Regions from separate parts of the Streptomyces sp. NPDC090499 genome, predicted to be linked through region 3. Evidence: riboswitches for the same ligand, from Rfam matches in the RefSeq annotation. Region 3 holds a riboswitch; each other region holds the start of a gene.
What was found. Region 3 has a riboswitch for cyclic di-AMP ahead of ACIQVL_RS47945 (M23 family metallopeptidase). Riboswitches for the same ligand answer to the same signal wherever they lie in the genome.
Positions count from the first base shown of each region.

Region 1 (8,232 bases), on a different contig from region 3:
GATGGTTCTACTATGTTGGACATGAATCCAATATACGAGAGAGGGCTGGTGGCCGTGCGTCCGGCCCGGCCGGGTGACGAGGAGGCCGTCCGCGCGATCCGCAACCATGCGATCGAGCACTCGACGGCCCTGTGGACCGAGACCCCGCAGTCCCCCGCCGAGGGCGCGGCCTGGTTCGCCGCCCACCTGGAACGCGGCTCGGCGCTGGTGGCCGAGTCGGCCGACGCGCCGGGCGAGGTGGCGGGGTTCGCGGTCTACGGCCCGTGGCGCGCCCTGGACGGCTACCGGCACACGGTGGAGAACTCGGTCTACGTCCGCGAGGGCAGCCACGGGCTCGGCATCGGCTCCGCGCTGCTCGGCCCGCTCATCGCCGCGGCGCGCGAGGCCGGCCACCACGTCATGATCGCCGGCATCGAGGCCGGGAACGCCGCGTCGGTCCGGCTGCACGACCGGTTCGGCTTCGAGCACGTCGGCACGGTCCGGGAGGTGGGCACCAAGTTCGGCCGCTGGCTGGACCTGACGATCATGCGGCTGCCGCTGGCCTGAGACGGCAACGCGGGTGGCGGGACGACCGATTAGGGTGACCGCGTGGCGAGAGTGCGGTTGAGCGTGGCCGAGCGGCGGGAGGAACTGCTGCGGGCCGCCATCGAGCAGATCGAGGCGCGGGGCGTGGCGGCGGTCCGGATCGCCGATGTGGCCTCGGCCCTCGGGGTGAGCAACGCCCTGGTGCTGTACCACTTCTCGACGAAGGAGAAGCTGGTCGCCGCCGCCTTCACCTATGCCGCCGAGGACGACCTGGCGCATCTGCGCAAGCTGCTGGGCCGCCGTACGTCGGCGCTGCGCCGGCTGCGGGCCGCGGTGCGCTGGTACGCGCCGACCGGACAGGCCAAGGGCTGGCGGCTGTGGATCGAGGGCTGGGCGGTGGCGTTGCGGGAGCCCGCGCTGCGGGACGTCACCAAGGGGCTGGACCAGCAGTGGAAGGCGGCCATCGCCGAGGTCATCGCCGAGGGGGTGGCGGCCGGCGAGTTCCGGTGCCCCGACCCCACGGCGGCGGCGCTGCGGCTGACCGCGCTGCTCGACGGGCTCGCCGTCCAGCTGACCTCGTACCCCGGCGCCGTCCCCCGGGCCAGGGCCCAGGCGTGGGCCGACGAGGCGCTGGCCCGCGAACTCGGGCTGCCCGAGCAGGAGTAAGGGGCGGCCCGCAGTGCGGCCGCCCCTTACCCGCCGGTTCCGCCTCAGGCCACGGAGGCGATCCGCATCTTGATGTCGTCCGGGGAGAGCGCCCCCTTGGCCGTCACGTGGTCGCCGGACGACTCGCCGCGCAGCCGGCGCCCGATCCAGGGGACCAGGTACTCGCGGGCCCAGTGCACGTCGTCGCGGCGGACCTCCAGGGTGCCGCGGGGCGGCAGCGGGGGCCACGGCTGGTCGGGGTCGGCCGGCACCTCGACGCCGAGCACCTGACCGGCGCGCAGCGCCACGCGCGTGTGCCCCTCGGGGGACAGGTGCAGGCGGTCGCCGTCCCAGGCCCGCCGGTCCTGCACGGTCTTGAGGGACCACAGGTCGAGGACCGGGCAGCCGTAGCGGTCGGCGATGGCCCGGACGTGTCCGTTGTACGTGGCGATCTTGCCGCGCAGGTGCTTGAGGACGGGCACGCCCCGGGTGTCGAAGCCGGTGGTCACGAGCACCGTGCCGACGGCCTCGGTCAGCCGGGCCACGGCCCGCTCGAACCGCTCGGCCACCTCGTCGGGGTCGGTGCCGGGGCGGATGATGTCGTTGCCGCCCGCGCAGAAGGAGACCAAGTCCGGGGCGAGTTCCAGGGCCTGCGGCACCTGGTCCGCCACGATCTGGTCGAGCAGTTTCCCGCGCACGGCGAGGTTGGTGTAACTGAAGTCGCCCTCGGGCTGCCGGTCGGACAGCAGTACCGCGAACCGGTCGGCCCAGCCGACGAACGCCCCGTCGGGGCCGGGGTCTCCCACGCCCTCGGTGAAGCTGTCCCCCACCGCTGCGTACGACCCGATCACTGATGCATTGTCACTCTTCGAATCGTCTCCCACATCGGGCCATGATTCACCTTCGGCTGTGACCTACGCGACCGTAATAAGGGGTTGACGCTCGGTGAGATAAGACACCCTTAAATACTTTGCCAATCTTGGAATAAGTCCCTGACCAGCGGCGTTGAAGTGTTGATCGAGTTCCGGGGCCGCGTGTGGGGCGACCCCGGAAACACCGCAGGCCGGGGCCGCGCGGTCAGCCGACGGTGACGCCCTTGGAGCGGAGGTAGGCGACCGGGTCCACGTCCGAGCCGTAGTCGGGGGTGGTGCGGATCTCGAAGTGCAGGTGCGGGCCTGTCACGTTGCCGGTCGCGCCGGAGAGGCCGATCTGCTGGCCCGCAGTCACGGTCTGGCCGACCGAGACCGACAGGGCGGAGAGATGGCCGTACTGCGCGTAGTAGCCGTCGGCGAGCCGGATGACGACCTGGTTGCCGTAAGCGCCGCCCCAGCCGGCCGTGACGACCGTGCCGGCACCGACGGCCTTGACCGGGGTGCCGGTCGGGACGACGAAGTCGACGCCAGTGTGGTAGCCGCTGGACCACATGCTGCCGGCCACGTGGTAGCCGGTGCCGATGGTGCCACCGGAGACCGGGAGGGTGAAGCCGAAAGCAGTCGCGACCGAATTGCCCGAATTGACCGAACTGCTCGAGGAACCCAGGGAATCGGACGAGGCCGAGGAACCAGACGAGGACGGGGCCGAGGACGAGGTGGACGACTGCGGGTTCGACTGCGCCTCGTGACGGGAGCCGGAGTCCGTCGGCGCGGCGTGCCGGCCGCCGAGGGTGAGCCTGAGGCCGGGGTGGATCAGCGAGGGGTTGCCGCCGACCGCCTGCCGGTTGTCGGCGTAGAGCCGGTGCCAGCCACCGCGGACGTTCTGGTCACGGGCGATCTTCGCGAGATAGTCACCGGGGACCACCGTGTAGATCCGCCGTGCGGAATGCGCGGTGCCGGAATTCCCTGCGGGCGCCTCCTTCACCGCGGCCTTCTCGACGACGGGAAGCGACTGGGTGGTCTTTTCGGAAAGGGACTGCGTGGTGGCCGCGTGGGCGCCGGCGGCCCCCATGAGCGGCAGGGCCAGCGCGGCACCGCCGGTTCCGGCGACGGCCATCGAACGAGTGAGGCGCTGGGACTTGGGACGGCGGTGCTTACCCTTCGCGGGCATGGCGCATTCCTCTCCTGCGCCTGCGAGGTGAGCTGTCGGGTTCGGGCTGGAGCTGCCCGGCCACACCGGAAGACGTGGCTACACCCCTAGCCGTCCCGGGAACCGGAACAGGCGGTCATACCTGGCGGGTCCCCCGCTCCTGCCGGGCACGGGTGAGTGTGTGTGGGGACTCCGGGCGGCGGCAGGATTCGGCGTTCCGCCCGGATGTGTGGCGAACGTAAGCGAGTGAGACGGACGTGGACAAGCGCCCGGTTCCGGCCGTCAGGTCCCGACTTGATCCGTTACCGGGAATTCCGGTCACCCTCCGTGAATTCCGGCCCATTCGGATTTCCAATTCGCCTGCGAAATATCGGCATTACGTGAGCATGACGCGCGACGGACGGTCACGAATATGACGCTCCTCACGCACGTCACGCCACGTCCACTTATTCCGGAGCAAGTCGTAATGAAAGTACCAATTCGGGCAGATGCCTCAGATCCGGCGGAGTCGGAAGACCGCCGCATCCAGGTCGCCCTTCAGCCCGGTGCGCAGCCCGTGGTGCAACAGCACCGCACCCCGGTGCACTTCGCCCGTTTCACGGCATTCGTACGACGCGGTCGGGTCAAGCCCCTGCAGCCGCAGCGCCGGCGCCGGCTCGCCGTAGCTCTGCGCCTGCAGCCAGGCCAGGACGACGGTCTCGTCGCCGAGCGTGTACTGCACCGCGCTGAGCCCGCCGGCCGGCGGCCGCAGCCGGAACTGGTCGCCGCGCTGCACCAGGGGCCTGATCTCCTTGTAGAGCTCCACCCAACGGCCGGCCTCGGCGAGCTCTTCCTCGGTCCAGTTCGAGAGGTCGCCGCCGACCCCGAGCGCCCCGGCCATGGAGCTGACGAACCGGAAACGCAGCGAGCTGACCCGGCCGTTGAGCTGGTGGTTCGGGCTGTCGGTGACCCAGGCGGACATCACCCGGGCAGGGTGGATCTGGCTGAAGCCGTGCTGGATGGCGAGGCGGTCCAGCGGGTCGGTGTTGTCGGAGGTCCACACCTCGTCGGTACGGCTCATGATCCCGAGGTCGATCCGCCCGCCACCGCCGGAGCAGGACTCGATGGCGACGTTCGGGTGGGCCGCGCGGATCCGGTCGAGCAGCGCGTACAGCCCGCGCACGTGGTCGACCCACAGGCGCTGCGGGTAGGGCTCGCCGGGCCAGCCCGCGTCCGTGAAGCAGCGGTTGAAGTCCCACTTGACGTAGTCGATCGGGGCGCTGGACAGCAGGGTGTCGAGCTGCTCCCAGAGGTATTCCCGGACGTCCTCGCGGGCGAGGTTGAGGACAAGCTGGTTGCGGAGTTCGGTCCGCTTCCGTCCCTCCTGGTACTGCACCCAGTCGGGGTGGGCGCGGTACAGGTCGCTGTCCGGGTTGACCATCTCGGGCTCGACCCAGATGCCGAACTCCATGCCGAGGGCGTGCACGTAGTCGGCGAGGGGCTTGAGGCCCTTGGGGAAGCGGTCGGGGTTGGGCGTCCAGTCGCCGAGGCCGGCGCGGTCACTGGTGCGGGCGCCGAACCAGCCGTCGTCCACCACGAACAGCTCGACGCCGATCGCGGCGGCCCGGCGGGCGAGGGTGGCCTGCTGCTCCTCGGAGATGTCGAAGGTGGTGGCCTCCCAGGAGTTGAAAAGCACCGGCCGGTCCTGGTCGGCGTCCGGGATGATGTACGCCCGCTGGTAGGCGTGCCAGGCGCGGCTCGCCCCGCCGAAGCCGCCGTCGGTCCACAGGCCCGCGAAGACCGGGCTGGTGTACGACTCGCCCTCGGCCAGCATCAGCAGGCCCGAGTCGTCGTAGCCGGCGCCGCCGGTGATCTGCACGCGCGCGTCGGGAAGTTGGGCGACCGCGATGCGCCAGGAGCCGGACCAGCCGAGGGCGCAGCCCCAGACCTCGCCGCGCTCCTCGGTGGCGTCGGTGTCGAGGGCGACCCAGGGCAGGTGCTGGTGGCTGGTATGGCCGCGGCGGCTGCCGATGACCTTCTCGCCGTAGGTGAGCGGGGCGCTGGTGAGCCGGGACTCGGCGGCCCAGCGGCCGTGCAGCTGGGAGAGCCGCCAGCCCTCGCGGTCGGGGAGCGTCCAGGCGGCGGGGTCGGCGCGCAGCAGCTCCACGCGCGCGTGCGCCTCGTTGTCGACGGTCACCCAGCGCTCGACGACATCGCCGCGCATCCGGTAGTGCAGCGTGATGACGATGCCGTCGTCCGTGAAGCGCAGCCGGAGCTCGTCGTCCTCGACGACCTCGTACGACCCGAAGGTCCACTCGGTGCCCCGGCGCTCCTCGGTCCGCACGGACAGCGCGGGGCGGACGAAGCGGGGGCCGCCCTCGACGGGGTACTCCTCGCGGCCGTCCAGCGGGGACTCGAAGGCCCAGTAGTCGGGCAGTGCCCGGGTGCTGAGCTCCTCGGCGTCGGCGAGCCGGATCCTGGGCCCCCAGTGCAGGTGGAGCAGTTCGTCGGTCTCCGTCAGATGCAGCGCATAGCTGCTGCCGGGGCCCGACAGCAGCCAGGTACGACCGTTTTCGGCGATGTCCACCATCGAGAAACCTCACACAGGTGCCAACAGATCCACTCAAGCACCAACATCATCCGGGGCCACGGGCCCCGGAGGCAAGGGCCACTGGCCGCGGAGGCGCTGCCTGTGGACAACTCATTGCCTGTGGAAACCGATGTCGTATGGTCGGTCCAGTGCCCGTCGACGAGCAGCGCCGACGGGTCCGACCGGGAGGAGCCCCCCGTGACGCAGCAGGTCCCGTCGACCGAGCCCGAGCTGGCCGGTGTGCGCAACTTCCGTGACGTGGGCGGCCTGCCGACCGTGGACGGGCGCCGGGTGCGGCCGGGCGTGCTGTTCCGCAGCGGCCATCTGGCGCACGCGACGGAAGAGGACGCGGAGTTCCTCGGCTCGCTCGGTCTGCACACGATCTTCGACTTCCGCAACGCGGCCGACCAGAAGCTGGAGGGCCCGGACGTCGAGCTGCCCGGCGTACGGAACCTGAACCTGCCGCTGACCGACCCGGCGCACGGCGCCGACTTCTGGAAGATGGTCCGTGAGGGCGAGATCGACCAGCTGCGCGCACTCCTGGGCGACGGCAAGGCCGCGGCCCGGATGGTCACCTCGTACCGCTCGATCGTCAAGGACCGCACCGACGAGCACTCGCGCGTGCTGCACGCGCTCGCCGAGGACAGCGTCCCGGCGCTGATGCACTGCGCGGCCGGCAAGGACCGGGCGGGCATCTCCATAGCCGTGACGCTGCTCGCGGTGGGTGTGGAGCGGGACGCGATCCTCGTGGACTACCTGGAGTCCAACGCCAAGCACCGCCGCTACAAGGTGCGGCGCAGCGGCAGCGGGGAGAGCGTGTACAGCCCCGAGGTGATGGAGCTGCTCAGCCCGCTCTTCGACGCCCGCGCGGAGTACCTCGCGGCGGCCTTCGAGAGCATCCACGAGACCTGGGGCGACGTCGACACCTACCTGGAGCAGGGCCTGAAGCTGGCCCCGGAGACCCGGGAGCGGCTGCGCGAGCGCCTGCTCGACTGAGGCCGGGCGGAAGGCCGCGGCTCAGCCCTTGCCACCGAGGGAGAACAGCAGAAAGAGGAAGCCTGCCAGGACGTGCCCGACGGCGAGATAGATGACCAGCCGGATCCACAGGGACCGGGGGAACTTCTCCTCGATGTTGCTCACGGCAGCTCTCCAGTGATGCCAGTGCTGGGGCCCAGGCACAGGGTGGCCGTGGGGCTCTGCAGCAGGGTGTGGACGAACAGGAGCTCGACCCCGTCGTGGTCCTCGGCGGCGAGCCGGTGCGGGGTCAGCGAGTCGAAGTGCGCGCTGTCGCCGGGCGCGAGCACATGGATCGTGTCACCGAGACGCAGCCGGAGCCGGCCGCGCAGGACGTACAGCCACTCCTCGCCGGGATGCACGCGCACGATGTCGCCCTGGGAGCCGTACGGCACCCGGACGCGCAGCGCCTGCATCCCCCGGCCGGACGCACCGGCCTGCCAGTACGTCCAGCCGCCGGCATGGGTCGGTTCCATGTCGCCGGCCCGCACGATCGCGTCCCGGTCGGCGACGGTCTCCCCCAGCAGATCCGATACCGTCGTACCGTAGACACGCGCGAGCGCGAGCAGCATCGGCAGCGAGGGCTGCCGCTGCCCGGTCTCCAGCCGGGACAGGTGCGCGGGCGACAGCCCGGCGTCGCGGGCGGCGGCCTCCAGGGTGAGGCCGGCGCGGCGGCGCAGGGCGCGCAGCTGCGGGGCGACGACGGGCAGGTCCTCGACCGGCCCGCCCGCCCGCTCGTTCGCGGAGGAGCTCATGCCTCCATTCAGCCGCAGCTTTGTCTCCGAGGCAATTTTCTTGCCTCAGAGACAAAAAGCTAGCGGTTGGCCACCGCCTGCTTGATCAGCGTCTTGCCGAAGTCCCACATCAGGCCGCCACCGCTGTGGGCGTCGTCCATGACGTCGGTGAAGGCGTCCACGAAGCGGTCCACGTCGGACTCGTCGACGACCAGCGGCGGAATGAGCTTGATCACCTCCAGGTGGTCGCCGGAGACCTGGGTGAGGATCCGGTGCCGTTGCAGCAGCGGTACGACGACCATCTGGGCGAACAGGCCCTTGCGGGCGGCCTGCAGCATGGTCCAGCGGCTGCGCAGCTTCAGCGAGCTGGGCCGGCCGAACTCGATGCCGATCATCAGGCCCCGGCCGCGTACCTCGGCGAGCAGCTCGTACTTGTCGGTGAGGGCGGCGAGCCGGGACCTGAGCTGCTCCCCCACGGCCCGGGAACCGGCGACGATCTGGTCGTTCTCCATGACCGAGAGGACGGCGAGCCCGGCCGCCATGGCCTGCGCGTTGGCGCCGAAGCTGGCCGAGTGGACCAGGACGCGGTCCATGGAGGAGTAGACCTTCTTGAAGATCCAGTCCTTGCCGAGGGTGGCGCCGACCGGGACGTACCCGCCGGACAGCGCCTTGGCCACGCACACCAGGTCCGGTTCGACGCCCTCCTCGTGCTGGTAGGCGTAG
Region 1 covers NZ_JBIVXP010000021.1:116,937-125,168, reverse strand. The annotation lists gene ACIQVL_RS43905 (helix-turn-helix domain-containing protein) at 1-23, opposite strand, end outside; gene ACIQVL_RS43900 (GNAT family N-acetyltransferase) at 22-546, shown strand; gene ACIQVL_RS43895 (TetR/AcrR family transcriptional regulator) at 589-1,191, shown strand; gene ACIQVL_RS43890 (SGNH/GDSL hydrolase family protein) at 1,236-2,021, opposite strand; gene ACIQVL_RS43885 (peptidoglycan DD-metalloendopeptidase family protein) at 2,248-3,213, opposite strand; cyclic di-AMP (ydaO/yuaA leader) riboswitch at 3,218-3,378, opposite strand; gene ACIQVL_RS43880 (alpha-galactosidase) at 3,686-5,761, opposite strand; gene ACIQVL_RS43875 (tyrosine-protein phosphatase) at 5,960-6,757, shown strand; gene ACIQVL_RS43870 (DUF6126 family protein) at 6,779-6,901, opposite strand; gene ACIQVL_RS43865 (helix-turn-helix domain-containing protein) at 6,898-7,530, opposite strand; gene ACIQVL_RS43860 (aspartate aminotransferase family protein) at 7,590-8,232, opposite strand, start outside.
Region 1: another riboswitch for cyclic di-AMP. It lies ahead of ACIQVL_RS43885 (peptidoglycan DD-metalloendopeptidase family protein); the one in region 3 lies ahead of ACIQVL_RS47945 (M23 family metallopeptidase).

Region 2 (8,232 bases), on a different contig from region 3:
GCCTCATCGCCCGCGGCTACGCGTACAAGGAGATCGCCAAACAGCTGTTCATCTCCGTGAAGACGGTCGAGTCCCATGTCTCGGCGGTGCTGCGGAAGCTGCAGCTGTCGAACCGGCACGAGCTGACCCGCTGGGCGACGGCACGCCGCCTGGTCTGAGGCCCGTGCCCCCGGCCGGTCCGCCGGTGCGCCGGTGCGCCGGTCCGTGGCGCCCGGCCGGCCGTCGGCGGCCGCTCAGACGACCCGCGTCGCCCCCGCGAACGGCATCTCGTCGATCGGGGCGATCCGTACCGGCGCCGACGGGTTGGGTGCGTGGATCATCTGGCCGTCGCCGATGTAGATGCCGACGTGGCTGATGCCCGAGTAGAAGAACACCAGGTCGCCCGGCTGGAGTTCGGAGCGGGAGACGCGGCGGCCGGCGTTGATCTGGGCGTAGGTGGTGCGGGGGATGGAGACTCCGGCGGAGCGGTAGGCGGCCTGGGCGAGTCCCGAGCAGTCGAAGGCGTCGGGGCCGGTCGCGCCCCAGACGTAGGGGCTGCCGAGCTTCGCGTAGGCGTAGGCCACGGCGGCCGCGGCGCGCGAGTCGGTGGCGGCGACGCTGCCGGCGGTCAGCGGGGCGCGGGCGTCCGCCGCGGAGCGTGAGGCGCGTGCGGTGGTGCCGTCCGCCGTGACCGCCGACCGCTGCTGCGGTGACAGCCGGTCCAGCAGCTGCCGCGCCTCGTCCAGTTTGCCGGTGACGGCGCTCTTCTCGCGCTTCAGCTCGGCCTGCCGGGACCGCAGCGCCGTCAGCTCGACATGTGCCGCACCCCGCAACTGCTCGATGTCCCGCAGCTGTTGCCGTACCCGTGTCACCGCACCGGCCTGCCGGTCGCCGGCCCGCTCGGCGATGGCCGCGTCGTCCAGGTACCGGTCGGGATCGCTGGACAGCGCCAGCTGCCAGGCCGGATCGATGCCGCCGTCGCGGTACTGCGCGGCCGCCACGAGCCCGAGCGCGTCCCGGGCGGAGTTGAGCTTCTGCTGCGCGCGGGCGGTCTCGTCCTGGAGCGACGTCAGCCGCCGCTGGGCCGTGTCGGCCTTGTCCTTCGCCCCGTCGTACTTCTGGGTGGCCTCCTCGGCCTCCTGGTACAGCTGGTCCACCTTGGCCTTCACCTGGGCCGGTGTCAGTTGCGGCTCGGCGTTTCCGGTCCCTTCGAAGGCCGTCGCGGTGGCCGCGCCCGCCAGGGCGAGGGTGACGGCCGTGCGGGCCGTGCTGCCGCCTAGCGAGCGCTGTCGGGGCCTGCGGTGCGCTGCCACCTGGAGTGTCCCGTCCTTTCGTACGACCGCCGTCTCGTCCGCAGGCACGCCGGGGGGCGTCCGTACGGCCGCGGGGGAGTGCGGAGCGTGTCCGGCGGCGGCCCGCACAGGGGGAACGGGCCGCCGCAGGACCTTCTCGGCGGTGGTGTCCGACTGCCGCCCCTGGCCCGGGCGGCGGTGGGGAGTCGGTCACCTGGGGGAGGACGCTAGGCCCGGGTGTGTCGGCCCGGTAACGCGATGCGCGGAATTGGCGTGACCGGATCGTTGCCCGACGGTATGTGAACGGGATTCCGGTCCGGAGACGTCGGCTTCTCGGGGTGGGATGACCGAAGCGGCGGTTCCGGGGCTGATCAGGGACGCGGGGTGCTATGGCGTGCATATATGCGGGGCGGCGGGTGCCGGGGGAGGGGGCGGTGGCCGGTGCCCCGTACGGGCCTGATTAGGCTCCGGGGCCATGGACGTACTCATCCATCTCTTCGTCGGCCTGCACATCATCGGCATCGCCGCGCTCCTCGGCGGTTTCCTCACCCAGATGAAGGCGATGGGCCAGGGCACGGCCCGGTTCGTCCCCGGGATGCTGCACGGCGCGTTCACCATGCTCGCGACCGGCGTGATCCTGGTCGGCCTCAACGAGGCCGACGACCACCACGTCAACACGATCAAGATCGGCGTGAAGCTCGCCCTGCTGATCGTGATCCTCGGGCTCGTCTACGTGAAACGGGACGACGAGAAGGTCGAGAAGGGTGCCTTCGGCCTGGTCGGTCTGCTCACGGTGGTGAACATCTTCATCGCCGTGCTCTGGACCTGAGCCGTCCTGTGGACCTGAGCCGTCCTGCGGACGACCCGATCCCCGGCACCCTCAGCGGGCCTTCGTGAGTGCGGCACGGGCGCTCGCCGCCGCACCGGCCGCCACCGCCAGCCAGGCCGCCACCGTCACCCACACCAGCACCCGCCCCGGCCACCTCAGCCAGGCGCCGCCGACGGCGGCCGCGACCGACAGCGTCGCCGTCGCCGTCATCCCCATGGGGAACACCGTCGCCCAGCGGCGCACGTCGTAACGGAGCCGGGGCCGTGCCACCTCCGCGGCCAGCAGGACGACGTACCAGGCCAGGTCCAGGACCAGCAGCGCCACCGTCACCGTGCGCAGGACGCCCCGGTCGTCGTCGTTCCAGAGGTACAGCCGCGCACTGTCGGCGGCCAGCAGTCCCGCCCCGGCCAGCGCCGAGATCGCGAGCGCGCCGCCCGCCACCCACTGGTCACCGGGCCCCCGGGTGATCTGCCGCCACTCGAACCGGGGCACCGCGAGCCCGTACATCGCCAGCCCCAGCCAGAACAGGACCAGCGAGAGGTGCGCGAGCCATGCCGTGGTCAGGGCCGCCGCCAGCGTCGCGCCCAGCACGGCTGGCCCCTGCGTGGCCACGCAGGCCAGGAACACCGCGCCGGGCATCCTCGGCCTCCAGTGCCGTACGACGAGGACCAGCAGCGGTGGCCACAGCACCGCCGACAGCGCCAGCAGGGCCTCGGCGAGGGTCTGCCACCCGAGCGCCGAGAACCGTGTCCCCAGCACCGCCGTCGCCGCCACCGCGGTGAGCGCGCCCGGCGTTCGCGCCTGTTCCGCCCACTGCCGGCGATCGCGCACCAGCCGTACGACGAAGTCCGCGGCCAGCGCCACCCACATCGCGCCGGCCACCGCCAGCGCCACCCTGGACACGGTCTCCGCGCCGACCAGGTGCAGCCCCACCGACATGATGCCGGTGGCCATCACGGCGGCCCCGGCCGCGGGCGGACGCTGCGCCCACCAGGCGCGGAGAGGTGACATGCCGGATATGTCCCTGATGCTAGGGAGAGCCGGCCGCGGTGCGGGCGGGGCACGCGCGCGTGCGGCCCGAAAACCGCGCCGGACGCGCGAACGTACGGTCGCGGCGGACAGGAGTGCCAGGGGGCTTCGGCAGGAGGCCGGGGTTGCGTGACGGCGGGCGGGCGCCGTGGTGTGTGCGGGCCGGCGGAGGGAAGCGGGTGGGGGCGCCCGAGAGGTGACGGGCGCCCCGCGGGGTCAGGCCGGGCGCACCACGCTGTGGATGATCGACTCGCCGCCGTAGTAGATCGACTCCTCGCGGACGTAGGCGCCGGGCTTGGGGGCGTGGATCATCATGCCGTTGCCGATGTAGATGCCGACGTGGCTGACGTCGTCGTAGAAGAAGACCAGGTCGCCGGGCTCGGCGTCGGCCAGGGAGACGGTGGTGCCGGCGTTCACCTGGTCGTAGGTGGTGCGGGGCAGGGAGACGCCCGCGGCCTTCCAGGCGGCCTGGGAGAGCCCGGAGCAGTCGTAGGAGCCGGGGCCGGTGGCGCCCCAGACGTACGGCTTGCCGATCTGTGCGCGGGCGAAGGCGATCGCCTTGGCTGCCTTCGTGGCGTAGGCGGAGTCCGAGCCGGAGCCGGAACTGGAGCCGGAAGAGGAGCCCGAGCCGGAAGAGGAGCCGCTCGACGCAGAGGACGACGACGCCGCCTGTTCGGCCGCCGCGGCCTGCTGCTTCGCCAGCTCCGCCGCCTTGCGGTCCGCCGCCTCCTGCTGCTGCTTCTCGATCGCCGCCAGCCGGGCCTTCTCCGCGGCCGTCAGCTGGGACAGCAGCTCCCGCGCGGAGGCCAGCTTCGTCTGCACGGTGGTCTTGGCGGTCTTGAGGTCGTCCTGCGTCTCGGTGAGCGTCTCGAGGCTCTGGGAGGCCTCCTGCCGCTTCTTCATGGTCGCGGACTGCTCGGTGACGTAGTCGTCGACCGCGCCCTTCTGGCGCGAGGTCAGGCGGCTCATCAACTGGTCCTGGTCGAAGTAGTCCTGGGGACTGTCCGCGAGCAGGAAGGTCGCCGTGTCGGGGACGCTCGCCCCGGTCCGGTACTGGGCCGCCGCGAACGAACCCAGTTCCTCACGCGCCTTGTTGAGCCGGTCGGTGCGCCGGGCGACGTCGTCGAGCAGGGTGTCGACCTGCTTGCGCTGCTTGCCGGTCCGCTCCTTGGCCGCGTTGTACTTCTCGGTCGCCGACTCCGCCTGCCGGTACAGGGAGTCGACCTTCTTCTCGACCTCCTCCAGGCTCGGCTTGCCGTCGTCGGAGGGCGCGGCCTCGGCCGTCTGGGAGAACAGGGCCATGGACGTGAGGGCGGCGGTGGCCAGGGCGGGGGTGCGTATGCCTGCCGCGCGTGTTCCTGACGGCCGGGACTTGCGGTGCGACGCCAACGGGGGCGACTCCTTCCAATGTTCCGCCTACCGAGTTAGCTGTCGGGTTCGGGCGGGTGGTTCGGAAGGGTTGCCCTACGGTCCGTTCCCCCGGTGGGGAGTCGGGACCGATTCACCCCAAGGTCGGTGTGGGTCCCCGGCTCCGGGTGCGCGGCGGCACTCCGGACTCGGCGGAGGCCGTGCGGCCCGGCGATGTTCGCCGGTGGGGGTCGTACGGCCTGCCCGGCACGCTAGCCAACTCGTGTGGTCCCTGTGAAGTTTGATGTGCGATATGCCCGATACATTTTCGTGACCTTGGCGTTGCGGCGTATCTGGGTGGGGCGATTCGGAACGTTATGGGCGACTTGCCTGGTGGTGTCGGAAGGTTCGAGGTGAGTGTTCGCGGCTGCGGGACGCGCGTCGACCTGCCGTGACGGAGTGGATCTGTTCGGTCACCGGGGCGAGTTTTCGGGGCGGCGGCCGGTTGTCGGTGGGGCGCCCTAGACTCGGAGAGCGATGAGCAGCCTCTTTGACGACAGCTTCCTGGCGAGCCTCCAGGCCCCCCGCGGCCATGACGAGGAACCTCCGCCGCCGCCCGAGGACGAGCACGCTCCGGAGCCGGTTCCGGACGATCTGTTCGGCGGGAAGTTCGACGTGCCCCCGGACCGGGACACCTACTACCGCGACGGCGCAGCCCGCCCGGCCCTGGACACGGCCGCGCTCCTGGAGGGGCTGAACGACAACCAGCGGGCAGCCGTCGTGCACGCCGGCTCACCGCTGCTCATCGTGGCCGGCGCCGGTTCCGGCAAGACGCGTGTGCTCACCCACCGCATCGCCCATCTGCTCGGCGCACGCCAGGTGCACCCGGGCCAGATCCTCGCGATCACCTTCACCAACAAGGCCGCGGGCGAGATGAAGGAGCGCGTCGAGCACCTCGTCGGCCCGCGGGCGAACGCGATGTGGGTGATGACCTTCCACAGCGCCTGCGTGCGGATCCTGCGCCGGGAGAGCAAGAAGCTCGGCTTCACCTCCTCCTTCTCGATCTACGACGCCGCCGACTCCAAGCGCCTGATGGCCCTGGTCTGCCGCGACCTGGACCTCGACCCCAAGCGGTTCCCGCCGAAGTCGTTCAGCGCCCAGGTGAGCAACCTCAAGAACGAGCTGGTCGACGAGGAGGACTTCGCCGCCCGCGCCAGCGACGGCTTCGAGAAGACCCTCGCCCAGGCCTACGCCCTCTACCAGTCGCGGCTGCGCGAGGCGAACGCCCTCGACTTCGACGACCTGATCATGACGACGGTCAACCTGCTGCGCGCCTTCCCGGACGTCGCCGAGCACTACCGCCGCCGCTTCCGGCACGTCCTGGTCGACGAGTACCAGGACACCAACCACGCCCAGTACGCCCTCGTGCGCGAACTGGTCGGCACCGGTGTCCGCGCCGACGGCACCGACACCCCGCCCGGCGAGCACGACCTGCCCCCCGCCGAACTCTGCGTCGTGGGTGACGCCGACCAGTCGATCTACGCCTTCCGGGGCGCCACGATCCGCAACATCCTCCAGTTCGAGGAGGACTACCCGAACGCGACGACGATCCTCCTGGAGCAGAACTACCGCTCCACGCAGACGATCCTCTCCGCCGCCAACGCGGTCATCGAGCGCAACGAGTCCCGCCGCCCGAAGAACCTGTGGACCAATGCGGGCGCGGGCGCGCAGATCACCGGCTACGTCGCCGACACCGAGCACGACGAGGCGCAGTTCGTCGCCGAGGAGATAGACCGTCTGACGGACGCGGGCGAGGCGAAGGCGGGCGATGTCGCCGTCTTCTACCGCACCAACGCGCAGTCCCGTGTCTTCGAGGAGATCTTCATCCGGGTCGGCCTGCCCTACAAGGTGGTCGGCGGCGTCCGCTTCTACGAGCGCAAGGAGGTCCGGGACGTCCTGGCGTACCTGCGGGTGCTGGCCAACCCGGAGGACTCCGTGCCGCTCCGGCGCATCCTCAACGTCCCCAAGCGCGGCATCGGCGACCGCGCGGAGGCGATGATCGACGCCCTCGCCCAGCGCGAGAAGATCAGCTTCCCGCAGGCGCTCAAGCGGGTCGACGAGGCGTACGGCATGGCCGCGCGGTCGACGAACGCGGTCAAGCGGTTCAACACGCTGATGGAGGACCTCCGCACGGTCGTGGAGTCCGGCGCCGGACCCGCCACAGTCCTGGAGGCGATCTACGAACGCACCGGATACCTCGCCGAGTTGCAGAACTCCACGGACCCGCAGGACGAGACCCGCATCGAGAACCTCCAGGAACTCGCCTCCGTGGCCCTGGAGTTCGAGCAGGAGTCCGGCGAGGGCGAGCAGACCGGCGGCCTCGCCGACTTCCTGGAGCGGGTGGCCCTGGTCGCCGACTCCGACCAGATCCCCGACGACGACGAGAACGGCGACGGCGTCATCACCCTGATGACCCTGCACACCGCCAAGGGCCTCGAATTCCCGGTGGTGTTCCTGACCGGCATGGAGGACGGCGTCTTCCCGCACATGCGCGCCCTCGGCCAGACCAAGGAGCTGGAGGAGGAACGGCGGCTCGCCTACGTCGGCATCACGCGTGCGCGGGAGCGGCTGTACCTCACGCGGTCGGCGATGCGCAGCGCCTGGGGCCAGCCGTCGTACAACCCGCCCTCGCGCTTCCTGGAGGAGATTCCCGGCGCGTATCTGGAGTGGAAGCGGACCGGGGCGATGGCGCCGGTCTCCTCCGGGCCCGCCGCGGGCGTGGCGGCCTCGCTCTCCTCGACCCGCTCGCGCTCCTCGGCGTCGGGCGCGTCCGGCTTCGCCACCCGGCGGACCTCGGAGAAGCCGGTGGTGTCGCTGGCGGTCGGCGACCGCGTCACCCACGACCAGTTCGGGCTCGGCACAGTCGTCGCGGTGAAGGGCACGGGCGGCAACGCGGAGGCGACGATCGACTTCGGCGACGACAAGCCGAAGCGGCTGCTGCTGCGGTACGCGCCGGTGGAGAAGCTCTAGCTGTTCTGTCCATAGAGGTTGGTGACGGACGGCACGGCTAGGTGGTCTTGAACGAGTGAGGGCCTTCCGGCTTCGGTGTGGATTGCGACATCTCCACCGAGTACCGAGAAGGCCCTCTTGCCCCACCGTAGTGCACCTCTGACCGAGACCGGCCGTCTGCGCCTGGCCCGCCGCGGCGGGGCCCCACGCCTGCCGGCCGGATCAGGTCGGGTCGAGCCCGTGGCTGCGCAGCCACGGCAGCGGGTCTATGGCGGCGCCGCCGGCCGGCCGCACCTCGAAGTGCAGGTGCGGTCCTGTCGAGTTCCCGGAGTTCCCGGAGTACGCGATCGGGTCGCCGGCCTTCACCGTCGTACCGGCGGCGACGCGGTACGACGAGAGGTGGCAGTACCACGTCTCCGTGCCGTCCTTCGCCGTCACGATCATCATGTTGCCGTAGGCGCTGTTCCACTTGGTGGAGACGACGCCGTCGGTCGCGGCCATCACCGTGGTGCCGTAGGAGACGGGGAAGTCGATGCCCGTGTGGACGGACATCCAGTTGACACCGGCCTGGCCGAAATAGGCGCTGAGCCCTCTCTGCGTGACCGGAAGCGCGTACTTGGGGCGCAGCCGCTCCTTGCGGGCCGCCTCCGCCGCCGCCTTCTTCTTCTCGGTCTCCTGCTGGGTCTTGAGGTCGATGCGCTCCTGCGTCCGGCTGGCCCGGTCGGCGAAGTCGTCGGCGCCCGCCGA
Region 2 covers NZ_JBIVXP010000003.1:363,635-371,866, reverse strand. The annotation lists gene ACIQVL_RS13685 (LuxR C-terminal-related transcriptional regulator) at 1-158, shown strand, start outside; gene ACIQVL_RS13680 (NlpC/P60 family protein) at 234-1,292, opposite strand; gene ACIQVL_RS13675 (hypothetical protein) at 1,747-2,100, shown strand; gene ACIQVL_RS13670 (tellurite resistance/C4-dicarboxylate transporter family protein) at 2,152-3,111, opposite strand; gene ACIQVL_RS13665 (NlpC/P60 family protein) at 3,346-4,518, opposite strand; cyclic di-AMP (ydaO/yuaA leader) riboswitch at 4,526-4,701, opposite strand; gene pcrA (DNA helicase PcrA) at 5,014-7,506, shown strand; gene ACIQVL_RS13655 (M23 family metallopeptidase) at 7,708-8,232, opposite strand, start outside.
Region 2: another riboswitch for cyclic di-AMP. It lies ahead of ACIQVL_RS13665 (NlpC/P60 family protein); the one in region 3 lies ahead of ACIQVL_RS47945 (M23 family metallopeptidase).

Region 3 (8,232 bases):
TGTACACGACGGACGAGGGCGTGCGGCGGGCCCGCGCCCTCGGGATCGCCGCCGACGTCGTCTCCCTCGGCGCCGACCTCGACTGGCGGCTGCTCCTGGAGCACCTGCACGACGTACGGGACGTACGGCGGCTGATGGTCGAGGGCGGCGGCACCGTCCACACCCAGCTGCTCCAGCAGGGCCTGGCCGACGAGCTCCAGCTGGTCCTGGCCCCCCTCCTCGTCGGCGACCCGAAGGCACCGCGGCTGTTCGGTCCCGGCGGGTACCAGGCCGGGCGGCTGCGGCTCCTGGAGACCCGCCGGATCGAGGACGTCGTCCTCATGCGCTACGAGCCCACGGCCCCCGGTACCGGCGGGTCGGCGGCCGCCGCGGACCGGCACTGGCTGCGGCTCGCCTGCGAACTGGCGGCAGAGTGCCCGCCCTCCCGGACCGCGTTCAGCGTGGGCGCGGTGGTCGTCGCGGCCGACGGCACGGAACTGGCCCGCGGCCACTCCCGGGAGGCCGGCGACCCCGTGGTCCACGCGGAGGAGGCGGCCCTGGCCAAGATCCCCGCGGACGACCCCCGGCTGGCCGCGGCCACGGTCTACACCAGCCTCGAACCCTGCACCCACCGCGCCTCCCGGCCGCACCCCTGCGCCGAGCTGGTCCTCCGGGCCGGGGTACGACGGGTGGTGACGGCGTGGCGCGAGCCGGACACGTTCGTGGCGGCGGCCGACGGGACGGGGATGCTGCGGGAGGCCGGGGTGGAGGTGCTGGTGCTCGGCGAGTACGAGGGGGAGGCGAAGGCGCCCAACGGGCATCTGCTGACCTGAGCCGACCTGAGCTGAGCCGATCTGAGCGGGCCTGAGCCGACCTGAGGCGTCCACCGGAAGTAACCCGTGTGACTCCACCTCTTCCGATGGCGTATGCTGGTTTCACCGACGCGGGGTGGAGCAGCTCGGTAGCTCGCTGGGCTCATAACCCAGAGGTCGCAGGTTCAAATCCTGTCCCCGCTACTGAAACTCAGGGCCGGAATCCAAGATCCGAGGATTCCGGCCCTGAGTCATGTCCGGGCACGTGTTCCTCATCACACACTTCCGTACTCATCCGCCCGGCTCACACCGTTCGCCCCACCCGCTCACAGCCGCAAACCTGGGACGGACAGGCATCGAACACACCGGACGCATCGAACACGTCGAGCACACCGCGCAAGTCGGAGGCACGGAACAGCAGAGGGGTCGTGCGGTGGGCGGCGCAGACGCGGAGCGGCACGGTCCGGCAGGCCCGGCATCCGTCACATCCGCCCGCACCCTCGCCCGCCTCCTGCCCGCGCTGCTGATCTGCGCCGGCATCTGCTACGACTTCGTCACCCCCGTGGCCTTCACCGCGGTCCCGTTCTTCACGGCAGCCCCGCGGTCATCCGCCGCCCCTGCTGCTGCCCGGCGACGGCGAGGTGTGCCCGGTGCGGGCGCCGGAGGCCGCGCTGCCGCTCGGGTTGGGTGAGCTGGGGGCGTGGCCCGACCGGGCGGCCGAGCACGCGTTCCCGAGCGGCGCCACGCTGCTGCTGTACACCGACGGTCTCTCCGAGGCGCGGGACGCGCACGGCCGGTTCTACGACCCGCAGCGGCGGCTGACCGGCCGTACCGCCGCCACTCCCGGCGCCCTGGTGGCCCGGCTCGCGGCCGAGGTCCGCCGGCACACCGGCGGCGGCATGACGGACGGCATGGCGCTGCTCGCCGTACGGCGGCCCTGAGCGGCGCGCGGTCACGTTCGGTGTCCGGACGACCGCCCTGCGCATAACAACTGAGTCACCATCAAAACCTGTGTGACTCCTGAGCTGAGCAGTGCACACCATCGACTCGACCGTTTTTTACCGGTCGTGGCAGGTAAGTCCATGCTTTGAAAGCTTAATGATCAAGACGAACTGCTTGGAATCTGGTAGCCGTGTCTATTAACGTTCGATAACGCAGCGCGGTCGTCCCAGCCGTCACCCGCGACGGCTCCGTGCGCACGCGCCGAATCCCGCAAGGGAACCGGGGAACCACCACCTTGGGGTGAATCGCACGGCTACCGCCGGGTACGAAACGGCCGGTATACGCGCGTAGGAGACCTTCCCGCTCCGAACCCGTCAGCTAACCCGGTAGGCAGCGGAAGGAAAGGAGTGCGCCCGCGTGGCGTCCAACCCGCCTGCTCCTACAGCCCCGTTCGTGCCCAGCCAGCGTCAGCCCGAGACCTTCGGCTACGGCGGCTACCGCGCCGACGAGGGCCCCTTCGAGGAGTGGAACCCCACCGAGGAGTCGCTCTCCGCGGCGCGCGGCCGGCACCGGGTCGCCAAGCAGAAGGGCGGCGGGCTCGCCCGCAGCTCCACGGTTCTCGGCGTCGGCGTCATCGCCGCCGTCGGCGCGGGCGGCATGGCCAGCGCCAACACCGGCAAGCCGCCGGTCTCCATCTCGCTGCCCGACCTGCCCTCCTCCGTCGACGCCCTGCTCGGCGAGGGCGGCGGCCACCAGGCCACCCAGACCGCGCTCAGCAGCGTCACCACGACGACCGCCACCGACGCGGACTCCTCCTCGTCCGACGCCGGCGAGGCACTGCGCAGCCGGATCATCGCCCAGGCCGCGCAGCAGCAGAACCAGCTCGACACCAAGGCCAGCGCCAAGGCCGTCGCCGCCGCCGACAAGGCGATCGCGGACGCCGAGGCCAAGGCGGAGAAGGCGGCCGCCGCCAAGGCCGCCGACGCCAAGGACAAGGCCGAGGCCTCCGCGAAGCAGAAGGCCGAGCAGGCCCGCCTCGCCGAGCTGGCCAAGCAGTACACGCTGCCCGTCGTCTCGTACACGATCACCGGCACCTTCGGCCAGGCCGGCTCCATGTGGGCCTCCGGCTACCACACCGGCCTCGACTTCGCCGCGCCCACCGGCACGCTGATCAAGGCCGTGCACAGCGGCACGGTCACCGAGGCGGGCTGGGCCGGCTCCTACGGCTACCGCACGATCATCACCCTCGACGACGGCACCGAGCTGTGGTTCTGCCACCAGTCCTCGATCGGCGTCAAGGTCGGCCAGAAGGTCGCCACCGGCGACGTCATCGGCCGGGTGGGCGCCACCGGAAACGTGACCGGCCCGCACCTCCACCTGGAGGTCCACCCGAACGGCCAGGCCACCGCCATCGACCCGATGACCTGGCTGCGCGGCAAGGGCCTCAACCCCTGACCCGACCTGACCTGCTGCAACCCGACCGGACGCGGATTCGGACCGCACCGACCGGCCCCCGGCGGCCCTGACGACAACCCCCCGGCGTCAGGGCCGCCGGTGTGCCGAGCCGCGGATTCCGCTTTTACGAGACCTTCGTACTCGACGGGATGGGTCTCCGGGCGACCCGTGTTGAAGTGGAGCATGACTGCTCTCCGCAAACTCGGCTCCTCCGACCTCGAGGTCTTCCCGCTCGCCCTCGGCGGCAACGTCTTCGGCTGGACCGCCGACGAGGCCACCTCCTTCGCCGTCCTCGACGCGTACACCGCCGCGGGCGGCAACTTCGTCGACACCGCCGACTCGTACACGGCGTGGATCGAGGGCAACAAGGGCGGCGAGTCCGAGACGATCATCGGCAGGTGGGTCAAGGCGCGCGGCAACCGCGACGACGTCGTCATCGCGACGAAGGTCAGCCAGCACCCCGAGTACCTCGGCCTGTCCGCCGCCAACATCAAGGCCGCCGCCGACGCGTCCCTGCGCCGTCTCGGCACCGACCACATCGATCTGTACTACACGCACTTCGACAAGCCCGAGATCCCGGTCGAGGAGATCATCGGCGCGCTGGACGAGCTGGTGCGGGCGGGCAAGGTCCGGCACATCGCCGCGTCCAACATCACGCCGGAGCGGCTCCAGGAGTCCCTGGACCTCTCCGACCGCGAGGGCCTCGCCCGGTACGTCGCCCTCCAGCCCCACTACAACCTGGTCTCCCGTGACACCTACGAGGGCCCCCTCCAGGACCTGGCCTCCCGCACCGGCCTCGCGGCCGTCCCCTACTTCTCGCTGGCCGCCGGCTTCCTCACCGGCAAGTACCGCCCCGGTACGACGGTCGACAGCGCGCGGGCGGGCCGGGCCGCCCAGTACGCCGAGTCGGAGCGCGGCCGGAAGGTGCTGGCCGCCCTCGACGAGATCGCCGAGACCCACGCCGCGCCCGTCCCCACGGTCGCCCTGGCCTGGCTGGCAGCCCAGCCCACCATCACGGCCCCGATCGCCTCGGCCCGGACGCTGGAGCAACTCCCGCCCCTGCTGGGCGTCGCCGACCTGACCCTGACGACCGAGGAACTGACGAAGCTGACAACGGCCTCCGCCTGACGGAGCCCCCGCCCCCCGCTCCTGCGCTGCACCCTTTCCGCCGCAACGCCGCTCGGCCCGTACGGCGTGTTCCGGCGGTGCCGGGCCGGGCGCGACCCGAAGCGCTAACTCCGGTACGGGTTGTAGGCCGGAGCGGCGGGAGAGGCCGGATACGGCACCGTCGCCCCGTAGGCCGGCGGCGCGTATCCGCCGTACCCCGGCCAGCCGCTCGGTGCGGCTGTCCGGGCCGCGTACTCCAGGGCCGGCCGCACCAGCTCCCGTCGGCTCCACAGCTCGGTCAGCAGCTCCCGTTCCCGCGCCACGAAGTCGGCCCCCGCCCGCCCCCGCCGCCCCCGGCGCCGCAGCAGCGCCAGCGTCGTCGCGTACCCCTCGTACTCGGCGACCGCCCGCCCCGCCGCCTTCCCGAAGTGGTACGCGGCGTACTCCCGGGCCATCTGCCGCGCCCGCATCGACCCGAGCACGAACGGCTCCGCCGTGCCCAGCCACCCCGCGTAGACGTACGCCGGCAGCTCCTCCCGTACGGCCCGCAGCTCCCGCTGCCGCGTCCAGACGGCCAGCCAGGTCAGCAGTCCGAACGCCGGCACCATGAACATGCCGTACACGGCGAAGAACCCGTACTGCCCGAACGTGGACGACCCGTTCCAGAACGCGTGCATGCTCATCGCGAGCAGCAGCCCGGCCACCGGCACCAGCGCCCGCCGCGCCCGCTGCCGCTCCCCGGAGAGCGCGGCGATGCCGAAGCCGATGCCGGTGAGGACGGTGAAGAGCGGATGCGCGAACGGCGACAGCACGATCCGCACGAAGAACGTCGCGGCGGTGACGGAGGCGATCCCGCTGTCCCCGCTCAGCTGGTCGGTCCCGAAGGCCGTACCGAGGTAGAGGATGTTCTCGGTGAACGCGAACCCGGTGGCGGTGACCCCCGCTATCACCACCCCGTCGACGATCCCGGTGAAGTCCCGCCGGCGGAAGAGGAACACGAGCAGGACGGCCGCCGCCTTCGCGGACTCCTCGACGACCGGCGCTATCACGGTCGCCCCGAGCGTGTCCGCGCTGCTCGGGTCCGCGGTCGCCGTCGCTATCCACCTGGTCGCGAAACTGTTGGCGACGATGGCTATCAGCGCGGCCGCGCAGGCGCCCCAGGCGAAGGCGAACAGCAGGTTCCGCCAGGGTCCTGGCTGTACCCGGTCCAGCCACCGGAACGCGCCCACGAGCAGCGGCACGGGCAGCACGGCGAGCCCGAGCCCGACGAGGAAGCCCTCGGTCCCGGTCTGCTCCCGCACCAGCGCGAGGATCACCAGACCGGAGACGGCCAGCAGCGTGCTCAGCGCCGTGTACCGCACCCAGCGCCGCTGCCACCAGCGGGGATGCCGCAGACCGTGCCCGGCGGGGTCCGGCGGATACGGCGGCCGCGGCGGCTGTGGTGAGTACTGCGGGTACGGCGGCGGGGAGGTGGCCACGGCATCGACCCTAACGAGGTGACTCCTGACGGTGCCGCTCGCTCTGCGGCACCCGGTGCTGTACGCGGCGGAAGAGCAGATCGTTCACCACATGTCCCTTGTCCAGTCCCTGGCCCTCGAAACGGGTCAGCGGCCGGTGCGCCGGACGTGGCGCGAAACCGCCCTCGGCCTGCGTGTTCTCGAACTCCGGGTGAGCGTCCAGCACTTCCAGCATCTGCTCGGCGTACGGCTCCCAGTCGGTCGCGCAGTGCACGATCGCCCCGGGCCGCAGCCGGGTCGCGGCGAGGTCGAGGAACTCGGGCTGGATCAGCCGCCGCTTGTGGTGCCGCTTCTTCGGCCAGGGGTCCGGGAAGTACACGCGCAGCCCGTCCAGCGAGTCGGGCGTGAGCATCTCCCGGAGCAGGATGATCGCGTCGCCGTTGCCGACGCGGACGTTGGACAGCCCGTTCTGGTCGGCGAGGTTGAGCAGGTTCCCCTGGCCCGGCGTGTGCACGTCGACGGCCAGGATGTTGACGCCCGGCTCCTCGGCGGCCATCTGCGCGGTCGCCTCGCCCATCCCGAATCCGATCTCCAGCACCACCGGGTCGCCGTTGCCGAACAGCTCGCCGAGGTCGATGACCCGCTGCCCGTCGATGTCCAGGCCCCACTTGGGCCACAGCCGCTGCAGCGCGTCGGCCTGCCCGGCGGTGACCCGGCTGCGGCGCGGCTGGAAGCTGCGGATCCGCCGCTCGAAGTGCGACCCGGCCGGATCGGCCCTGGGCCCGTCCGGGAACCGCGGCTCCCCCTTGGCCCGGGTGTGCCGGACGGACAGCCCGGGGGCGTGGTCGGGATGCGCACCGGGGACGTGCTCGGCGGGGCCGGTCTCGGCGGGCCGGGGGGCTTCGGGGGCGTTGCGGGAGTCAGACACAGTGCGTCGATTTTACGGCCCCCGCGGGACGGCCCGCCGGGGTGTCACACCGCGCCCAGCGCCTCCAGCGCCCTGCGGGCCACCTCCCGCCCGATCGGCAGCGAGGCGGTCGCCGCGGGCGAGGGCGCGTTCAGCACGTGGACCGTCCGCGGCCCCTCCTTGATCAGGAAGTCGTCGACCAGCGTCCCGTCCCGCAGCACGGCCTGCGCCCGCACCCCCGCGGCCGCCGGCACCAGGTCCCCCTCCTCCGCGGCGGGCAGCAGCCGCCGTACGGCCTTCGTGAACGCCTTCTTCGAGACCGACCGGAGCAGCTCTCCGCCCCCGTACCGCCAGTGCTGCCGCGCCAGCGCCCAGGACCCCGGCCAGGCCAGCGTCCCGGCGACCTCCCGGGGCCGGACGACGTCCCACCCGTACCCCTCCCGGGCCAGCGCCGGCACCGCGTTGGGCCCGATGTGCACGCCCCCGTCGATCCCGCGGGTGAGATGCACCCCGAGGAACGGGAACGCCGGGTCCGGCACCGGGTACACCAGTCCGCGCACCAGTTCCGGCCGCGCCAGCTCGTAGTACTCCCCGCGGAACGGCACGATCCGCATCCCCGGCTCGTCCCCGGTCAGCCGGGCGACCTCGTCGCAGTACAGTCCCGCGCAGTTGACCAGCACGCGCGCACGTACGACGTCGCCGCGCGAGGTGAGCACGGCCACGCCCCGCTCCGGACGCCGGTCCACCCGGACCACCCGGGCGCCGTAGCGGATCTCCGCCCCCGAGGCCTCCCCGAGCTGCCGGGCGACGCCCACGAAGTCGGCCACCCCGGTCGTCCCGACGTGTATGGCGGCGAGCCCCCGCACCTCGGGCTCGTACTCCCCGATCTGGGCGGCCCCGAGCTCCCGCACCGGTATGCCGTTCTCCCGGCCGCGCTGCACGAGCGCGTGCAGCCGGGGCAGCTCCTCCCGCCCGGTGGCGACGATCAGCTTGCCGGTGACGGCGTGCGCGATGCCGTACTCCGCGCAGAACTTGACCATCTCGGCGCCGCCCTTGACGGCGTACCGCGCCTTCAGCGACCCGGGTCGGTAGTAGACCCCGCTGTGGATGACCCCGCTGTTCCGCCCCGTCTGGTGCCGCGCGGGACCGGCCTCCTTCTCCAGCACGACGACCCGGGTCCCGGGCGCGGCACGGGTGACCGCGTACGCGGTGGACAGCCCGACGATGCCACCCCCGACGACGAGCACGTCACAGTCGTAAGCAAACCCGGCCCGCACCTGCACCACCTCCCACGCTCGATAGTGCACTGCGCCACTGACATCCACTTCAAACGCACGGTTGGTGAAGCGCCTCGTCAGGGGCGCGGGGAACTGCGCGAGCAACCACGACGCACCCGCGCCCTCAGGACCGCGGTGGCCCGGCAGACGCGCGGGCGCCCCTCACGCCGGCGCCATCAGCAACGGCCTCGCCCGCTCCCGCAGCTCCACCACCCGCGGCTCGTCCCCGTACGGTTCCAGCCGGTGCAGCAGATCCTTCACGTACTCCGTGGTCCGCGCGGACGATATCCGCCCGG
Region 3 covers NZ_JBIVXP010000029.1:16,858-25,089, reverse strand. The annotation lists gene ACIQVL_RS47960 (dihydrofolate reductase family protein) at 1-812, shown strand, start outside; tRNA gene ACIQVL_RS47955 (tRNA-Met) at 922-995, shown strand; partial or broken gene ACIQVL_RS47950 (PP2C family protein-serine/threonine phosphatase) at 1,391-1,732, shown strand; cyclic di-AMP (ydaO/yuaA leader) riboswitch at 1,983-2,143, shown strand; gene ACIQVL_RS47945 (M23 family metallopeptidase) at 2,151-3,188, shown strand; gene ACIQVL_RS47940 (aldo/keto reductase) at 3,372-4,316, shown strand; gene ACIQVL_RS47935 (PrsW family intramembrane metalloprotease) at 4,421-5,773, opposite strand; gene trmB (tRNA (guanosine(46)-N7)-methyltransferase TrmB) at 5,784-6,680, opposite strand; gene lhgO (L-2-hydroxyglutarate oxidase) at 6,725-7,945, opposite strand; gene ACIQVL_RS47920 (MFS transporter) at 8,099-8,232, opposite strand, start outside.

Region 4 (5,232 bases), on a different contig from region 3:
ACGAGGTGTCGGCCAACGACGTGATGGCGCAGTTGATGTACCTGGAGTACACGGCTCCGGAGCGGGACATCTCCCTGTACATCAACTCCCCGGGCGGCTCCTACAGCGCGATGGCCGCGGTCTACGACACGGTCCAGTACATGAGCTGCGACGTGGAGACGGTCTGCCTCGGGCAGGCCGGGGCGTCGGCCGCGGTCCTGCTGGCGGCCGGCACACCGGGCAAGCGGTCCGTGCTGCCCGGCGCGCGCATTGTGCTCCAGCAGCCGTCGCTGCCGGAACCGGTACAGGGCCAGCCGAGTGATCTGGCCATCCAGGCGGCGGAGTTGGACCGGGTCCGGGCGATGATCGAGGAGATGCTCGTCCGGCACACCGGGCGTACCGCCGAACAGGTGCACCAGGACCTGGAGCGGGACCTGGTCCTGGACGCGCCGCAGGCGCTGGCGTACGGGCTGGTGGACCGGGTGGTGCCCACCCGCCGGTCCCTGCCCGGCCTGCCGGACGCGGGGTGAGCGGCCGATGCTGCCACCGGAGCTTCCGCCGCTGCCGGCGCTGACCCGCGCCGAGGGCGAGCTGATCGACCGTTATCTGGACGTGGTGGATCTGCTGGGCCGGATCAATCCGGCGCGGAACGAGGACACCTACCGCGGGCTGCGCGCCGCGCAGGCGCTGGTGCGCGCGGCGTCCGAGCTGCGTGACGCGCTCGCCCTGATGCATCTGCGGGGCGAGACGGAGCTTCACGGGGACACGCTGGCACGTGCGTTGCGGGTGCTCGACGGCGAGCGCCGGACCGCTCGCGTCGCGCTCCCGCCCGACTGCGTAGGTTGACACCCGCCGGACTCCGGTCCGGCCCGTCGACGGCGCGGGCGGGCCGGAGCCGAAACGACCCAAAGGGGTTACCGCCGTTCGGCGGAGCGTGGCGTGGTTTTACCCGACCGCGGAAGCCGCTCAGGTTGCCTGCGCGGGGGTGCCCGCGGGCGGCTTCCGCGCAGGTCCGGGGCTACGCAGGGCAGTTGACGGAGAATCGAACAGAAGGCTGTCCACCCGAACGGGTGGGTGGTGAGTAACCCCACAAATCCCCGATTCCGTTGGGATTTTCGGACACGCGTGAGTGAAGATCCCTGTCTGACGACAAGCCCCCGCCACAGCGGCGGGGCGGTCCGGGCGGACGCCGAGTCCTGCCGCCGCCCGGATTGACCCGTCGACAGAAGTGCATCGGCAGGAGTGGAGGACCCAAGCACGACGGGTCGCCGGCACGGTCACGCCATGACCGGGCCGAGCAGCCCTTGGGGTGAAGCCGTGGTGACACGGCCGGGCAACTTCGCCAGCCCGAATCCGACAGGTCATCCTTCACAGGCGGCTGACGAAGGGTTGCGCATGACTGCGCTCAATCGTGTTCCGTCGCTGATGGCCCGGGCCGGTACGGCCTCGGCGCTGACCATCGCCGCCGTGGGCGGCTCGATCGTGATACCGGGTGTCGCCTCCGACGCCTCGGCCGCCACGATGGCGACGAAGGCACTTCAGGTCGCCGCCTCGAAGAAGGGCTCGCCCTACAGGTGGGGCGCCACCGGACCGAACAGGTTCGACTGCTCCGGGCTGACGCTGTACTCGTTCAAGAAGGCGGGCAAGAAGCTGCCTCGTACGGCTGCCCAGCAGTACAACAAGACCCGTCACATCTCGGCCGGCAACCGCAAGGCCGGGGACCTGGTCTTCTTCCACTCGGGGTCCAGCGTGTACCACGTCGGCATCTATGCCGGGAAGGGAAAGATCTGGCACGCCCCGAAGACCGGGGACGTGGTCAGGCTCCAGAAGATCTGGACGCGCAGCGTCTGGTACGGCCGGGTCAGCTGACCCGTTCCCACGACGGCCGGCCGGCAGGGGCTCGGGGCTACGGCTCCTGCTGGCCGGCCGCCGTGACGGTGCCCGCCGGGACCGTCCAGGGCAGTTCGATGGAGACGGTCTTGCCGCCCTCCCGGGTGGGGCGCACCCGGAGCTTGCCGCCGCACTCGGCGGTCAGCCAGCGGATGATGACCATGCCGCGTCCGTTGTCCTGCTGGACCGCGGCGGGGAGTCTCTTCGGGAAGCGCGGATGACTGTCCGTGACGCCGATGCACAGCTGCTCGTCCCGGTCGAGCACGAGGTCCACCGTGAAGGTGGGTGACTGCCCGAAGGTGTGCTGCACGGCGTTGGTGGCGAGTTCGGAGACGATGAGGCGGACGGTGTCCGCGGTCTCCGTCTCCCGTGGCAGCCCCCACTCCGCGAGGGTGTCCAGCACGTAGGAGCGGGCGGCGGAGACCGAGGCGGGATCGCTCGGCAGAGTGACGGATGCTTCCAGGTGGTCTGCCATGGCGACGTCGTCCCTTTCCTCGGGACCGGAGTCCGACACGGAGCGGATGGTTCGAGTACGGTCCCGGACTGGTGCTTCTTCGCCAGACTGCCATTACCGGGCCGGTCACGGGGAGCGATCCACCAAGATATGCATATATCTGTCGCTCGAAGCGGTGAACTCTGCGACCTCAGACCGTATTTGGGCGGCTCGGAAGGAGTAAGGAGTAGCCCATGCAGAACGGTCCCGCGGTACGCCGCCGGAAACTGGGCGCCGAACTGCGCACACTGCGCACCGGCGCCGGCCTCACGAGCGGTGAGGCCGCCCGTCTGGTGGGCTGGCATCAGTCGAAAGTGAGCCGGATCGAGACCGGCGCCAGCGGTGTGAAACCGGCCGATGTGCGGTTACTTCTGGACGCCTACGGCGTGGTCGAGGGGCAACTGCGCGAGTTGCTGCTGGTGTTGGCGGGGTCGGAGGACACGGCGGGCCGGCATCACTGGTGGCACGCCTATCGTGGGGTCCTGCCGCCCGCCTACCGGGACTTCATCAGCCTGGAGTCACAGGCCCGCGCGATGCGCACGCTGGAGACCCTGGTCGTACCGGGGCTGCTGCAGACCCCCGAGTACGCACGCGCGGTGACCCGGGCGGCCATGGACGGGCACGCCGACGACTCCCTGGACACCCTGGTGGAGGTACGCCTGGCCAGGCAGGACGTGCTGCGCAACGATCCGCCGCTGGAGCTGAGCGCGGTCCTGGACGAGGCGGTGCTGCGCCGGGAGGTGGGCGGTCCCGGTGTGATGGCACGGCAGCTGGAGCGGCTGATGGAGGCGGCCCGGCTGCCGCAGGTACGGCTCCAGGTGCTGCCGTTCGCGGCCGGAGCGCATATCGGCATCACCGGACCTTTCGTAATCTTCTCATTTCCGAGCACTTCTGATCTGGACGTGGTTGTTATCGACCAGTTGACGAGTAGCCTCTACCTGGAGCGGAAAGAAGACCTGCAGGCCTACACGGAGGCCTTCGACACGCTCCGGATCCACGCCCTTTCGCCCGAGGACTCGTTGGATTACATCGCCGCAATAGCTGACGGCGCGTAAGGAGGCACCATGACTGCACTGCCTCGGAACGTACCTTCAAGTGCTGATCTGCACGGACTGCGGTGGCTGCGCAGCAGCTACAGCACCGGAGCGAACAACTGCGTGGAGACGGCACGGCCGCGCTCCGGCCCGTCGGCCGGACTGCTCGCCGTGCGCGACTCCAAGGCTCCGGCCGGACCCGCACTGCTCTTCTCCCCCGAGAGCTGGGCGGGTTTCACGGCGGCACTCGCCGGCTGATCAGCCCCCGAAGAGTCTGATCAGACACGAACGAAATCGATCAGACTCGCACCCATCCGTTCCCGACTCCGTATCCGCTCGCGAGCCAGGCCCGGCCGTGTCACGCCGACTCATGGTCGTGTCTTGCCGATCACACGTACAGCGCGTTCGATCTCGGCCCCGGAGAGGTCCGCACGGGCGGTCAGCCTGAGCCGCGAGATGCCGTCCGGCACCGACGGCGGACGGAAACAGCCCACGGCCAGGCCTGCCGTACGGCAGTCGGCCGCCCACCGCACGGCCTGCTCCGGGGACGGGGCTCGCACGGAGACCACCGCGGCGTCCGGACGTACCGCTTCCAGACCCGCGGCGGTCAGCCGTGCGTGCAGTTCCGCGGCCACCTCGCGGGCCCGCTCCGCACGCGCGGGCTCGCGGCGCAGCAGCCGCAGCGCCGCCAGCGCCGCGCCCGCCGCGGCGGGGGCCAGGCCGGTGTCGAAGATGAAGGTCCGGGCCGCGTTCACCAGGTGGTCGATCACCCGGGCCGGGCCCAGCACCACCCCGCCCTGGCTGCCCAGCGATTTCGACAGGGTCGCCGTGACCACGACGTCGTCGGCCCCGGAGAGCCCGGCCGCGTACGGCGCGCCCCGCCCGCCGTCCCCGAGCACCCCGAGCCCGTGGGCGTCGTCGACGAGCAGCCCGGCGCCGTGCTCCCGGCACGCCTCGGCCAGCGCGGCCAGCGGTGCCGCGTCCCCGTCGACCGAGAACACCGTGTCGGAGACGGCCACGGCGGGCCCCTCGTGCGTCCCGAGGGCCTTGCGCACGGCGTCCGGGTCGGCGTGTCCGACGACCTGGGTGGCGCCCCGGGCCAGCCGGCAACCGTCGATCAGGGAGGCGTGGTTGAGGGCGTCGGAGACGATCAGGGAACCGTGCGGGCCGAGCGTGGTGACGGCGGCGAGGTTGGCCGCGTAACCGGAGGAGAAGACCAGGGCGGCCTCGAACCCGCAGAAATCGGCCAGCTCCCGCTCCAGCTCGGTGTGGAGTTCCGTCGTGCCGGTCACCAGCCGGGAGCCGGTGGAGCCGCCGCCCCAGGTCCGGGCCGCCCCGGCCGCGCCCTCGGCGACCTCCGGGTGGTGGGCGAGGCCCAGGTAGTCGTTGCTCGCCAGGTCCAGCAGGGGCGAGTCGGCGGGGCGGGGGCGCAGGGTCCGTACGAGTCCGGCGCGGCGGCGCTGCTCCGCCTGCTCGTCGATCCAGCCGAACGCCATGGCCCCTCCGGTGAATTTGTAGGCAGTGGACAGACCCTAGCGGGATCACCAGCCACCCACTGTGTGGCAATACCCACACCCGGTATTGTCAAGCAGGGAAAACGCCCAGGTCAGATGCTGTATCACGCCCTCTCGGGGTGATCGTTTCTCACGGTCTGTTGAGCTGCCCCGAGTTTCGTAGCGGCCGATCTTGTGTGTCTCGGGCGGCGTTCGGAGTGGTCAAAGAGCGGTAGTAAGCCGTCTCGAACTCCTCGGGTGGGAGATAGTCGAGTGCGGAGTACAGGCGCTCGGTGTTGCCGCATCCGGGCCGCGTCCGCCGTGCCATTCGCCCGGCGCACAC
Region 4 covers NZ_JBIVXP010000005.1:95,967-101,198, reverse strand. The annotation lists gene ACIQVL_RS19745 (ATP-dependent Clp protease proteolytic subunit) at 1-509, shown strand, start outside; gene ACIQVL_RS19740 (hypothetical protein) at 517-825, shown strand; cyclic di-AMP (ydaO/yuaA leader) riboswitch at 1,187-1,371, shown strand; gene ACIQVL_RS19735 (C40 family peptidase) at 1,375-1,848, shown strand; gene ACIQVL_RS19730 (ATP-binding protein) at 1,886-2,344, opposite strand; gene ACIQVL_RS19725 (helix-turn-helix domain-containing protein) at 2,557-3,417, shown strand; gene ACIQVL_RS19720 (DUF397 domain-containing protein) at 3,427-3,654, shown strand; gene ACIQVL_RS19715 (8-amino-7-oxononanoate synthase) at 3,765-4,892, opposite strand.
Region 4: another riboswitch for cyclic di-AMP. It lies ahead of ACIQVL_RS19735 (C40 family peptidase); the one in region 3 lies ahead of ACIQVL_RS47945 (M23 family metallopeptidase).